Regions from separate parts of the Streptomyces rubradiris genome, predicted to be linked through region 1. Evidence: riboswitches for the same ligand, from Rfam matches in the RefSeq annotation. Region 1 holds a riboswitch; each other region holds the start of a gene.

Region 1 (4,167 bases):
CGGGCACGCTTCACGGTATGGGAAACTGGTCTAGACAACCCTGAGCACTGAAGGGCAGCAACACATGGCTGAGCGCCGCGTCAACGTCGGCTGGGCCGAGGGCCTCCACGCCCGCCCCGCTTCTCTCTTCGTCCGAGCCGCCACGGCCACAGGCGTCCCGGTGACGATCGCCAAGGCCGGGGGCAACCCCGTCAACGCGGCCTCGATGCTGGCCGTCCTGGGCCTGGGCGCCCAGGGTGGCGAGGAGATCGTCCTCGCCTCCGACGCCGAGGGCGCCGACGCCGCCCTGGACCGTCTGGCCAAGCTGGTCTCCGAGGGCCTGGAGGAGCTGCCCGAGACCGTCTGAGCGGGACCGGGAAGCCGCGCCGTCCGTACCGGGCGGCGCGGCTTCCGCGTTTTCAGCACCGGTTCCACAATCGCTCCGGTTCCGTCGGCGGATTTCTTCCCGGGCGTTCGCCGGGTCGCCCGGACACGGCGGGCAGGGGAATTAGCGGAACCGGAAAAGGGCAGCGGAAAACACCCGCCACCGAATTACCCTTCTTTGTATACGGCGCCCGTGTTAATGCCGCAGGCCCGACATGTTTACGGCATGTTGCGAAGTCCTCACACGCTCCCCGGCGCCGGAAAAGCGAAGCCGGTGCGCGCCCGTCGCACGCTCGGCGTGCAGGGCCGTCAGCGCCCGCGCGCGTTCGCCGTCCCCGCGCGCCACCGCGTCCACGATCGCGCCGTGCTCCACCCAGGACTCCACCGGGCTCACCGGCGGCTCCACCGCGTACATCCAGGCGATCTTGTGCCGCAGCCGGGTCAGCGTCGAGGTCAGCGAGGGGCTGCCGCAGGCCTGCGCGAGCGTCTCGTGGAACCAGCCGCCGAGCGCGCGCAGATCCTCGCTGTTGCCCTTCCTGGCCCGCTCCTGACCCAGCCGGACCAGGCCGCGCAGCACCTTCAGATGGGCCTCCGTACGCCGCTGGGCGGCCCGCGCGGCGCCCAGCGGCTCCAGCAGCGTCCGCATCTCCAGCACGTCGGCGGCCTCCTGCTCGGTCGGCTCGGCCACGCACGCGCCCGCGTGCCGGCGCGTCACCACGAAACCCTCGGCCTCCAGCGTGCGCAGCGCCTCGCGGACGGGGACGCGCGAGACGCCGTAACGGCGGGCCAGGACTTCCTCGGTGAGCCGGCTGCCGCGCTCGTAGACACCCGCGACGATGTCGTCCCGGACAGCGCTGCACACCGAGTGCGCCGGAATACGCATGACCGACCTCCGCCTTAATCCCCGTGAAACGCCGACGATGGACGCGTATACCGTGACTCTATTCCAGCGGGCCGGAATTTCCGATGGCGGGCGGTAATCCATGGTTATTTTTTGGACAAGGAGTCCGGCGGACGGCGTGAAAAACGGCGAAAGCCCCGGCTCGATGAGCCGGGGCCGCCGGAAAACGCGCGTGCGTCAGATCTGGACGCCGTGCCCGCGGAGGTAGGCGACGGGGTCGATGTCCGAGCCGTACTCGGGCGTCGTGCGCGCCTCGAAGTGCAGGTGCGGGCCGGTGACGTTGCCCGTGGCGCCGGACAGTCCGATCTGCTGGCCCGGCTCGACCTGCTGGCCCACCGTGACGCCGATGGAGGACAGGTGCCCGTACTGCGTGTACATGCCGTCGGCCATCCGGATCACGACCTGGTTGCCGTAGGCGCCGCCCCAGCCGGTGGCGACGACCGTGCCGGCGCCCACCGCGTGCACCGTGGAGCCGCTGGCCGCGTGGAAGTCGATGCCGGTGTGCGAACCGGAGGACCACAGGGAGCTGGAGGCCCGGTAGGCCGTGGAGACGTAGGAGTGCGCGATGGGGGCGACGAAGGTGTTCAGCCGGCGGCGCTCGGCCTCGCGCGCGGCACGGACCCGCTCCTCCTCGGCCCGCTCGGCGGCCGCCTTCGCCGCTGCCTCCTCGGCCGCCTTGCGGTCCGCGGCCTGCTGCTGGGCGGTGGCCTGCGCGTCGATCTGCTCGGCGACGTCCTCGGTGGCGGCGAGGACCGGGGTGAGGCCGGTCTGGTCCACGGGGTTGTCGGCGGCGAGCGCCGGGGAGGCGGCGAGGGTGCCGATGACACCGGTGGTGGTCAGGGCCGCGACGCCGGCCGCCTGAGCGGTGGTGCGCTTGACCCGGCCGGGCTTGCGGTGCTTCCCGGTGGCGCACATGAACGCCATGAAGTGGCTGGTCCTTTCCTTCCCTCTCGCCTACCGGGTTAGCTGACGGGTTCGGAGCAGGAAGGTCTCCTACGGGCCCCCTCGCGGGCGCCCGATTCACCCCAGGGACGGTGGGTCCCCGGCTCCCCTGGCTCGCGCCGTACGGGGACTCGGCGATGGCTGTCCGGTGCCGCGGGTGCGGCGCACTGCCTGACGAACAGCCCGGACGAAGCTACGGCGGCCCGCTCGCGATCCTCAAACGGATCCGGGGTTTTGTAGCGCATCCCACAGGTCAGACAGGCAACCTCCGCCCCAAAACGGGCATCTGGGCAACCGAGTGGAACAGCGTGGGGCCCTGACGGCCCGTAAGCCGTCAGGGCCCCACGCGCGCGTGCGCCGGACGCGCCGGGCCGCTACTCGGCCGGCACCACGGTCACCTCACCGATGCCGAGCGCCTCGACCGGCGCCTTGATCTGGGAAGCGTCGCCGACGAGGACGGTCACCAGACGGTCCACCGGGAAGGCGTTCACGACGGCCGCGGTGGCCTCCACGGTGCCCGTGGCGGCCAGCTGCCGGTACAGCGTCGCCTGGAAGTCGTCGGGCAGGTGCTGCTCGACCTGGTCGGCCAGCGTGCTCGCGACGGCCGCCGCGGTCTCGTACTTCAGCGGCGCCACGCCGACGAGGTTCTGCACGGCGACGTCCCGCTCGGCGTCGGTCAGGCCCTCCGCCGCGACGGTGCGCAGCACCTTCCACAGGTCGTCCAGCGCCGGGCCGGTGTTCGGCGTGTCCACGGAGCCGCTGATGGCGAGCATCGCCGCGCCCGTGCCGTCCGGCGCGGACCTGAGGACCTGCCCGAAGGAGCGCACGCCGTAGGTGTAGCCCTTCTCCTCGCGCAGGACGCGGTCCAGGCGGGAGGTGAGGGTGCCGCCGAGGCAGTAGGTGCCGAGCACCTGGGCGGGCCACACGCGGTCGTGCCGGTCGGGGCCGACCCGGCCGATGAGCAGCTGCGTCTGCACGGCACCGGGACGGTCCACGATCACCACGCGCCCGGTGTCGTCGGCGGTCACCGGCGGCACCGGCCGCGGCTCGCCCGGGGCGCCGGTCCAGGCGCCCAGGGTGTCGCCGAGCAGCGCGTCCAGGTCGGTGCCGGTCAGGTCACCGACGACGACCAGGGTGGCCGTGGCGGGCCGCACATGGCGGTCGTAGAAGGCGCGTACCGCCGCCGCGTCGATCTTCTCGACGGTCTCCTCGGTGCCCTGGCGCGGCCGGGACATGCGCGAGGCCGCCGGGAACAGCTGCCTGGAGAGCTCCTTGGCGGCCCGGCGGGAGGGGTTCGCCAGCTCGTGCGGGATCTCGTCCAGGCGGTTGCGGACGAGGCGCTCGACCTCGCTCGGGGCGAAGGCGGGCGCGCGCAGCGCGTCGGCGAGCAGGCCGAGGCCCTTGGCCAGGCGGGAGACCGGGACCTCCAGGCTGAGCCGGACGCCGGGGTGGTCGGCGTGCGCGTCCAGGGTGGCGCCCGCGCGCTCCAGCTCGGCGGCGAACTCCTCGGCGGAGTGCTGGTCGGTGCCCTCGGAGAAGGCGCGCGCCATGATCGTGGCGACGCCGTCCAGGCCGGCCGGCTCCGCGTCCAGCGGCGCGTCCAGCAGCACCTCGACGGCGACGACCTGCTGGCCGGGGCGGTGGCAGCGCAGCACGGTCAGGCCGTTGCCGAGCGCGGTGCGTTCGGGGGCCGGGAACGCCCAGGGCTTGGCCTCGCCGGGCTGCGGCTGGGGGTGGAACTCCATGGTGGCGAGCTCGGTCACTTGGCCGTCTCCTCGTTCTCGGTCTCGTCGCGGCCCGCCTCTACGGTCGCTTCCTGCTCCGGGTCCTCCGGGACATCGGCGTCGGGGGCGGCCTCCGGGGACTTCGGTTCGTAGACCAGCACCGCGCGGTTGTCGGGCCGCAGACGCGCCTTGGCGACTTCCCGGACCTCCTCGGGGGTCACCTCGAGGACGCGATTC
Region 2 (4,167 bases), 2.2 Mb from region 1:
ACTCCAGCTGGCCCTCGCCCCGCTGTTCGTGGGTGATCCGGCGGCACCGCGGCTGTTCGGGCCGGGCCCCTACCAGGGCGGACGCCTGCGCCTGCTGGAGACCCGGCGGATCGAGGACGTGGTCCTCATGCGGTACGCGCCCACGGCTCCCGGCTCCGGTCCGGACGCCACCGCCGCCGACCGCCACTGGCTGCGCACCGCCTGCGAACTGGCGGCCCTGTGCCCGCCTTCCCGGACGGCGTTCAGCGTGGGCGCGGTGGTGGTCGCCGCCGACGGCACGGAACTGGCCCGGGGCCACTCGCGCGAGGGCGGCGACCCGGTGGTGCACGCGGAGGAGGCGGCGCTGGCGAAGACCGACCCGGCCGACCCGCGGTTGTCCGGCGCCACGGTGTACTCCAGCCTGGAGCCGTGCGCCCGCCGTGCCTCCCGGCCGGCGCCCTGTGCCGAGCTGATCCTGCGGGCCGGGGTGCGCCGGGTGGTCACCGCCTGGCGGGAGCCGGACACGTTCGTCGAGGCGGCCGACGGGACGGGGGTGCTGACGGCGGCGGGGGCGCGGGTCGTCGTACTGCCGGAGCTGGAGGAGCTGGCGAAGGCGCCGAACGCCCATCTGCCGGGCTGAGACGCCCTGGGTGCGTATACACCCAGGGCCCGGAATCCTTGGGATTCCGGGCCCTGGGCCTTCAGTAGCGGGGACAGGATTTGAACCTGCGACCTCTGGGTTATGAGCCCAGCGAGCTACCGAGCTGCTCCACCCCGCGTCGTTGTGACTCCAGTGTACGCCATGCGCGGGGTGCTTCGCACACCGGTTTCCGCGGGCCTCCCGGCGGGCCCCCTGGCGGGCCTTCCCGAGGGGTGGTCGAGCGGGGGTCACGCGCGGTGACCGGGCGAGCGCACACGTATAACAACTGAGTCACCATCAAAATCGCGAGTGACTGCTGACCGCTTCTGAGTGCTGGTCAAATTGCCCGTTCTAGCGGGATAGTTACCGATAACTCCACCGGTGAAAACGTTAATGATCAAGGGGACCGGCTTGGAAAGTGACTGTCAGGTCTATTAACGTTCGATAACGCAGCGCGGTCGTCCCAGCCGTCACAAGAGGCGGCTCCGTGCGCACGCGCCGAATCCCGCGAGGGAACCGGGGAACCACCACCTTGGGGTGAATCACGCGGATACCGTCGTGTACTCACGCGAGTCCACGACCGGTATACGCGCGTAGGAGACCTTCCTGCTCCGAACCCGTCAGCTAACCCGGTAGGCGGAGGAAGGAAAGGAGTACGCCCGCGTGGCGTCCAACCGGCCTGGCCCCGAAGCCCCGTCCATACCGGCACAGCGCGAGTCCGAGCCCGAGACCTTCGGCTACGGCGCCTACCGCGCCGACGAGGGCCCGTGGGAGGAGTGGAACCCCACCGAGGAAACCGTCGCCCCGGTCCGCGGCCGGCACCGGGTCGCCAAGCAGCGCGGCGGCTTCGCGCGCAGCTCCACGGTCCTCGGCGTCGGCGTCATGGCCGCGGTCGGCGCGGGCGGCATGGCCAGCGCCAACACCGGCAAGCCGCCGGTCTCCATCTCCATGCCGGACCTGCCCTCGGTCGGCTCCCTCTTCCAGGACGGCTCCGGCGACGACCGGCCCGCCGAGGCGGCCGGCACCACCACGCTCGCCACCGTCGCCGTGGCCTCCGACGCGGGCCAGGACACCGCCGACGCGGGCGAGGTGCTGCGCAACCGGATCATGGCGCAGGCCGAGCAGCAGCAGGGTCAGGCCGACAGCAAGGCCGCCGCGGCCGCGCTCGCCGCCGCCGAGAAGCAGACCGCCGAGGCCGCCGCCCAGGCCGAGGAGGAGGCCGCCGCCAAGGCCGCCGCCGCCAAGGAGAAGGCGGAGGCCGAGGCCGAGAAGGCGGCGGCCGAGGCGAAGCGGGCGGCCGAGGAGAAGCGGCTGGCCGAGCTCGCCAAGCAGTACGCGCTGCCCACCTCCTCGTACACGATCACCTCGACGTTCGGGCAGGCCGGCTCGATGTGGTCCTCCGGCCACCACACCGGTCTGGACTTCGCCGCCCCCACCGGCACCCTGATCAAGGCCGTGCACAGCGGCACGATCACCGAGGCGGGCTGGGCCGGAGCCTACGGCTACCGCACCATCCTGACCCTGGACGACGGCACCGAGCTGTGGTTCTGCCACCAGTCGTCGATCAACGTCACGGCCGGCCAGAAGGTCAGCACCGGCGAGGTCATCGGCCGCGTCGGCGCCACCGGCAACGTAACCGGCCCGCACCTGCACCTGGAGGTCCACCCCGGCGGCGCGCCCACGGGCATCGACCCGATGGCGTGGCTGCGCGACAAGGGCCTCACCCCCTGACGGTCCCTTTCCGGAAGACCGGGAAAATCGGCGCCGGCGGCGGGATGCGATCGGCCCCCGCCGGCGTTGACATGGCGTATGACGTCACTTCGCACACTCGGCTCCTCCGACCTCAAGGTCTTCCCGCTCGCCCTGGGCGGCAACGTCTTCGGCTGGACGGCCGACGAGCAGACCTCCTTCGCCGTCCTCGACGCCTACACCGCGGCGGGCGGCAACTTCATCGACACCGCGGACGTGTACTCGGCCTGGGTCGAGGGCAACAAGGGCGGCGAGTCCGAGACCGTCCTCGGCGCCTGGCTCAAGGCCCGCGGCAACCGCTCGGACGTGGTCATCGCGACGAAGGTCAGCCAGCACCCCGAGTTCCAGGGGCTGTCCGCCGCGAACATCAAGGCCGCCGCCGACGCCTCGCTGCGCCGCCTGGGCACCGACTACATCGACCTCTACTACACCCACTTCGACCAGCCCGAGGTGCCGGTCGAGGAGATCATCGGCGCGCTGGACGAGCTGGTGAAGGCCGGCAAGGTCCGGCACATCGCCGCCTCCAACATCGGCGCCGAGCGCCTGCGCGCGTCCCTGGAGTTCTCCGACCGCGAGGGACTGGCCCGCTACGTCGCCGTCCAGCCGCACTACAACCTGGTCTCCCGCGACACCTACGAGGGCCCGCTCCAGGAACTCGTCGCCGCCGAGGGCCTGTCCGCCGTCCCGTACTACGGGCTCGCCTCGGGCTTCCTGACCGGCAAGTACCGGCCCGGCGCGACGGTGGACAGCGCCCGCGCCGACCGGGTGCGGGACTACGTGGCCTCCGAGCGCGGCCAGCAGGTCCTGGCGGCCCTGGACGAGGTCGCCGCCGCCCACGAGGCCCCGGTCGCCACGGTCGCCCTGGCCTGGCTGGCCGCCCAGCCGACGGTCACCGCCCCGATCGCCTCCGCCCGCACGCCCGAGCAGCTTCCGGCGCTGCTCGGTGTGGCGGAGCTGACGCTGACGGACGCGGAGGTCGCGAAGCTGACGGAGGCCTCGGCCTAGAAGGACGGCCGTACGACGGCCCGCTCCGGCGGTGCCGCCCGCCCGCCCGGCGTCCGGCACGCCCTCCCGTCAGGTCCGGTACGGGTTGTAGGGGGAGTACGTCACCGCCGGGTATCCGTACGGCGCCGCCGGCCGGTACACCGGGGCCGGAGCGGCGGCCCGGCTCGCGTACTCCAGCGCCGGCCGGGCCACGTGCCGGCGCCGCCACAGCTCCGCCAGCAGCTCCCGCTCCCGCACGGTGAAGTCCGCCCCGGCCTTGCCCGCGCGTCCGCGCCGGCGCAGGAAGGCGAGCGAGGTGGCGTACCGCTCGTAGCGGGCCACCTCCCGGGCCGCCGGCCGGCCGTGGTGGTGCCGGGCGTAGTCCCGGGCCATCCGGCGCGCCCGCATCGACCCGAGCGCGAACGGCTCGCCCGGCCCCAGCCACCCGGCCAGCACATACGCCGGCAGCTCCGCCCGCACGGCGCGCAGCTCCCGCTGCCGGGTCCAGACCGCGAGCCAGGTCACCAGCCCGAACACGGGCACCATGAAGCCGCCGTAGACGGCGAAGAACCCGTACTGCCCGAAGGTGGCCGAGCCGTTCCAGAAGGCGTGCATGCCCATCGCGAGCAGCAGTCCGCACACCGGCAGCAGGACCCGCCGGACGGGCCGGCGCTCGGCGGACAGCGCGGCGATGCCGAAGCCGATGCCGGTCAGGACGGTGAACAAGGGGTGCGCGAACGGGGACATGACGATGCGCACGAAGAAGGTGGCGGCGGTGACGGAGGCGATGCCCCGGTCGCCGGTGAGCTGGTCGG
Region 3 (4,167 bases), 2.7 Mb from region 1:
GGCGCTCCGCTCGCCCGGCTGGAGGGCCAGACCGCGTTGGCCACCCTGTTCACCCGCCTGCCCGACCTGCGGCTCGCCGCGGATCCGGCCGACCTGCGCTGGCGCGGCGGGCTCATCATGCGCGGCCTGCGCACCCTGCCGGTGGAGTTCACACCGCCCGCCTGAACACAGTCTCTCCAGACAAAGGTGACACTTTCTCAACCCTGTGATCTTCACGTGATCTGTGCGGCATGAACTTGTGACAAGTGATCGTCTGCCGATACGTTCACCCATCAGCGCGGCGAGCGGCTCCAACCGCCGCGCCGGTCCTGCTGTCGCTCGAAAGGCTTCTGCATGCTCTCCGGGAACGGTCGACACCGTCGCCCCCGCCAGGCTCCGGCCCTCCTTGTCGCGGCCGGAGTGACCGGCTCCGCCATCGCCATCCCGCTCCTCGGCGCGGCGAGCGCCAACGCGGCCGACGGCACCACGTGGGACAAGGTGGCCGAGTGCGAGAGCGGCGGCTCCTGGAGCGCGGACAACGGCACCGGGTACTACGGCGGCCTGCTGATCTCGCAGGAGGACTGGGACAAGTACGGCGGCGGCCAGTACGCGGCCAGCCCCGACCAGGCCAGCCGCCAGCAGCAGATCGCCGTCGCCGAGAAGATCCTGGCCGACCGGGGTACGACCCCCTGGGCCACCTGTGCCCTGCTGTCCGGCCTGACGCGGAACTCGGGGTCCATGGAGGTCGACACGGGCGTCGACGACTCCGGCGGCACCGGCGGTTCGGCGGATGCGTCCGGATCGGCAGGCGGCTCCGGTACGTCCAAGGCTCCCGGAACCTCCGACCCGTCCGGCCGGCCGGACGCGTCGCCCTCCACCGGCTCCACCGGCTCCACCGCCGACCCGGGGTCCGGCCCCTCCTCGGACCCGACCGGCACGCCGTCCACCAAGCAGGACAAGGGCGACAAGGCCGGCAAGGGTGGCGAGGGTACGGGCAAGGCCGCCGGCGAAGAAGCGGACAAGGCGGCCGACAAGGGGGCGGGCGAGACCCCCGGTTCCACCGGCACCGACACCACCAAGTCCGACAAGTCCCCCACGCCCGACACCGGAAACACCCAGTACCCCGGCGGCGCCCCGACGGCCACCCCGGACGCCGGGACCGTGAGCAACCCGCAGCAGGCGGCCGGGTCTTGGAGTCTGGTCGACACCGGAACCGTCGGCACCGGCGGACGCCACCGGGGCCCCAGTGCGGACGAAACCCTGACAAACGGTCAGAACGGTACTGCGTCCGGCCGTCACGCCTCCCGTGAAACGGACACCTACACCGTCCGCCAGGGCGACTCGCTGTCCTCCATCGCCGACTCCCTTGACGTCGACGGCGGGTGGCACGCGCTGTACGCCGGCAACAAAAAGGCCATCGGTGCCGACCCGAACCACATCACCGCCGGTCAGACCCTGAACGTCCAGGGCGAATCGGACGCGAAGTAGCGGGACTTGGTGCCCCACTTACTGCCCTGATGTCCGGTTTGGCGAAAGTGTGGGATGAGTCTCAGAAGCCCTGATCGTCTTTGAAATTCCGGCGATCACCTGTCTACGGTCGAGGCCGCTCGTCACCGCGAGCCCCGGCTTCCGCCACGCCGAATCCTGCCGGCGGTCGCCCGGGAACAGTCGTCGCGTCAAGCGCCGTAGGCAGGAGCGGGGGACCCAAGGTAAGCGCCGGGCCCAGCAGTTGAGGCTGGGACCGGCTGGGGGTGAAGCCGCGTCACGCGAAAGCGTCGGACGCGGCCGGGCAACTCAACCGGCCCGAACCCGACAGCTCACCTCGCAGGCGTCGGTGAGGGGAATCGATCCATGCTGTTTTCCGGCAAGGGCAAGCACCGTCGTCCGTCCAAGGCCGTCCGCGCCGTCACGCTCGCCGGTGTCACCGGTGCCGCCGTCGCCGCCCCGCTGATGGCGGCCGGCAACGCCTCCGCCGCCACCGCCTCCCAGTGGGACGCGGTCGCCCAGTGCGAGTCCGGCGGCAACTGGTCCATCAACACCGGCAACGGCTACTACGGCGGTCTGCAGTTCTCCGCCTCCACCTGGGCCGCGTACGGCGGCACGCAGTACGCCGCCACCGCCGACCAGGCCAGCAAGTCGCAGCAGATAGCCGTCGCCGAGAAGGTCCTCGCCTCCCAGGGCAAGGGCGCCTGGCCGGTCTGCGGCACCGGCCTGTCGAGCACCCCGTACAACGGCTCCGCCCCGGCGCCGTCCGTCCCGTCCGCCCAGGACTCGGGCACCTCCACCCGCTCCGCCGACCAGCAGGCCGCCTCCCGCTCCGCCGAGCGTCCGGCCGCCTCCACGGGCAAGAGCACCAGCACCAGCAAGAGCACCGGCTCGGGCAAGAGCACCGGCGGCGCGAGCAAGACCGTCACCACCCCGACTGGCAAGAAGGTCAAGAAGGGCGACGGCGAGTACAAGGTCGTCGAGGGCGACACGCTCAGCACCATCGCCGCGGAGCACCACGTCGCGGGCGGCTGGCAGAAGCTGTTCGAGCTGAACAAGGACATCGTCCAGGACGCCGACCTCATCTACCCGGGCCAGCAGCTCCACCTGAAGTAAGCCCCCCGGGACCCCACGGCCCGCACATCCCGGCGGGCCCCAGGCTCCCCCGGGCCCCGTACGGCCACGGCCCCCAGGGTCCGTACGGCCAAGGCCCCCAAGGCCCGTACATCCAGGCGGCCCCCCAAGGCCCCGTGCGGGCCACCCCCGTCCCCCAAGGGCTCCCCGCCCCGGCGCGTGTTCCCCCGTACGCGCCAGGGCGGGGTTTTCCGCGTCCGGCCCGGCGCCCCTGGCCCCGGAATGACCCGGCCCCCTTTGTTTCGTTCAGAAACAAAAGGTACCGTCGCTCTGTCCACGGGGCGGTCGGTCGATGGCCGAGCGGCCCGGGACGGTTAGGCTCTAGTCGCAAGGCACACCAGCCCCGCACTTCCAGCGTCACATCCAAGAAGGAGATGCTCGTGCCGTCCATCGACGTCGTCGTAGCCCGGGAAATCCTGGACTCCCGAGGCAACCCCACGGTCGAGGTCGAGGTCGGCCTCGACGACGGCAGCACGGGTCGTGCCGCCGTGCCGTCCGGCGCCTCGACCGGCGCCTTCGAGGCCATCGAGCTGCGCGACGGTGACCCGAACCGCTACCAGGGCAAGGGCGTCGAGAAGGCCGTCCTCGCCGTCATCGAGCAGATCGGCCCGGAGCTGGTCGGCTACGACGCCACCGAGCAGCGCCTGATCGACCAGGCCATGTTCGACCTGGACGCCACCGACAACAAGGGCTCCCTCGGCGCCAACGCCATCCTGGGCGTCTCGCTCGCCGTCGCCCACGCCGCCTCCGAGGCCAGCGACCTGCCGCTCTTCCGCTACCTGGGCGGCCCGAACGCGCACCTGCTGCCGGTGCCGATGATGAACATCCTGAACGGCGGCTCGCACGCCGACTCCAACGTGGACATCCAGGAGTTCATGATCGCCCCGATCGGCGCGGAGTCCTTCTCCGAGGCCCTGCGCTGGGGCACCGAGGTCTACCACACCCTGAAGAAGGTCCTGAAGAACAAGGGCCTGTCCACCGGCCTCGGCGACGAGGGCGGCTTCGCCCCGAACCTCGGCTCCAACCGTGAGGCCCTCGACCTCATCCTGGAGGCGATCAAGGAGGCCGGCTACACCCCCGGCGAGCAGATCGCCCTGGCGCTCGACGTCGCCGCGTCCGAGTTCTACAAGGACGGCTCCTACGTCTTCGAGGGCAAGAACCGCAGCGCCGCCGAGATGACCGAGTACTACGCCGAGCTGGTCGAGGCGTACCCGCTGGTCTCCATCGAGGACCCGCTCTTCGAGGACGACTGGGAGGGCTGGAAGACCATCACCGCCAAGCTCGGCGACAAGGTGCAGCTGGTCGGCGACGACCTGTTCGTCACCAACCCCGAGCGTCTGGCCAAGGGCATCGAGGAGGGCGCCGCCAACGCCCTGCTGGTCAAGGTCAACCAGATCGGCTCGCTGACCGAGACCCTGGACGCCGTCGAGCTGGCCCAGCGCAACGGCTTCAAGTGCATGATGTCCCACCGCTCCGGCGAGACCGAGGACGTCACCATCGCCGACCTGGCCGTCGCCACCAACTGCGGCCAGATCAAGACCGGCGCCCCGGCCCGCTCCGAGCGCGTCG

Evidence for each region. Region 1 has a riboswitch for cyclic di-AMP ahead of Srubr_RS22710 (M23 family metallopeptidase). Riboswitches for the same ligand answer to the same signal wherever they lie in the genome.
Region 2: it holds a riboswitch for cyclic di-AMP, as region 1 does, so the genes downstream of both, Srubr_RS32610 (M23 family metallopeptidase) here and Srubr_RS22710 (M23 family metallopeptidase) in region 1, are expected to answer to the same signal.
Region 3: it holds a riboswitch for cyclic di-AMP, as region 1 does, so the genes downstream of both, Srubr_RS34745 (LysM peptidoglycan-binding domain-containing protein) here and Srubr_RS22710 (M23 family metallopeptidase) in region 1, are expected to answer to the same signal.

Annotation. Positions count from the first base shown of each region.
Region 1 is NZ_BNEA01000015.1:2,151,477-2,155,643, forward strand. Features, by position in the region: gene Srubr_RS22700 (HPr family phosphocarrier protein) at 65-346, shown strand; gene Srubr_RS22705 (GntR family transcriptional regulator) at 560-1,246, opposite strand; gene Srubr_RS22710 (M23 family metallopeptidase) at 1,442-2,188, opposite strand; cyclic di-AMP (ydaO/yuaA leader) riboswitch at 2,201-2,353, opposite strand; gene Srubr_RS22715 (M16 family metallopeptidase) at 2,581-3,969, opposite strand; gene Srubr_RS22720 (M16 family metallopeptidase) at 3,966-4,167, opposite strand, start outside.
Region 2 is NZ_BNEA01000015.1:4,362,623-4,366,789, forward strand. Features, by position in the region: gene Srubr_RS32600 (dihydrofolate reductase family protein) at 1-619, shown strand, start outside; tRNA gene Srubr_RS32605 (tRNA-Met) at 685-758, opposite strand; cyclic di-AMP (ydaO/yuaA leader) riboswitch at 1,106-1,273, shown strand; gene Srubr_RS32610 (M23 family metallopeptidase) at 1,283-2,350, shown strand; gene Srubr_RS32615 (aldo/keto reductase) at 2,429-3,373, shown strand; gene Srubr_RS32620 (PrsW family intramembrane metalloprotease) at 3,443-4,167, opposite strand, start outside.
Region 3 is NZ_BNEA01000015.1:4,829,028-4,833,194, forward strand. Features, by position in the region: gene Srubr_RS34735 (cytochrome P450 family protein) at 1-165, shown strand, start outside; gene Srubr_RS34740 (LysM peptidoglycan-binding domain-containing protein) at 334-1,467, shown strand; cyclic di-AMP (ydaO/yuaA leader) riboswitch at 1,651-1,825, shown strand; gene Srubr_RS34745 (LysM peptidoglycan-binding domain-containing protein) at 1,831-2,580, shown strand; gene eno (phosphopyruvate hydratase) at 2,979-4,167, shown strand, end outside.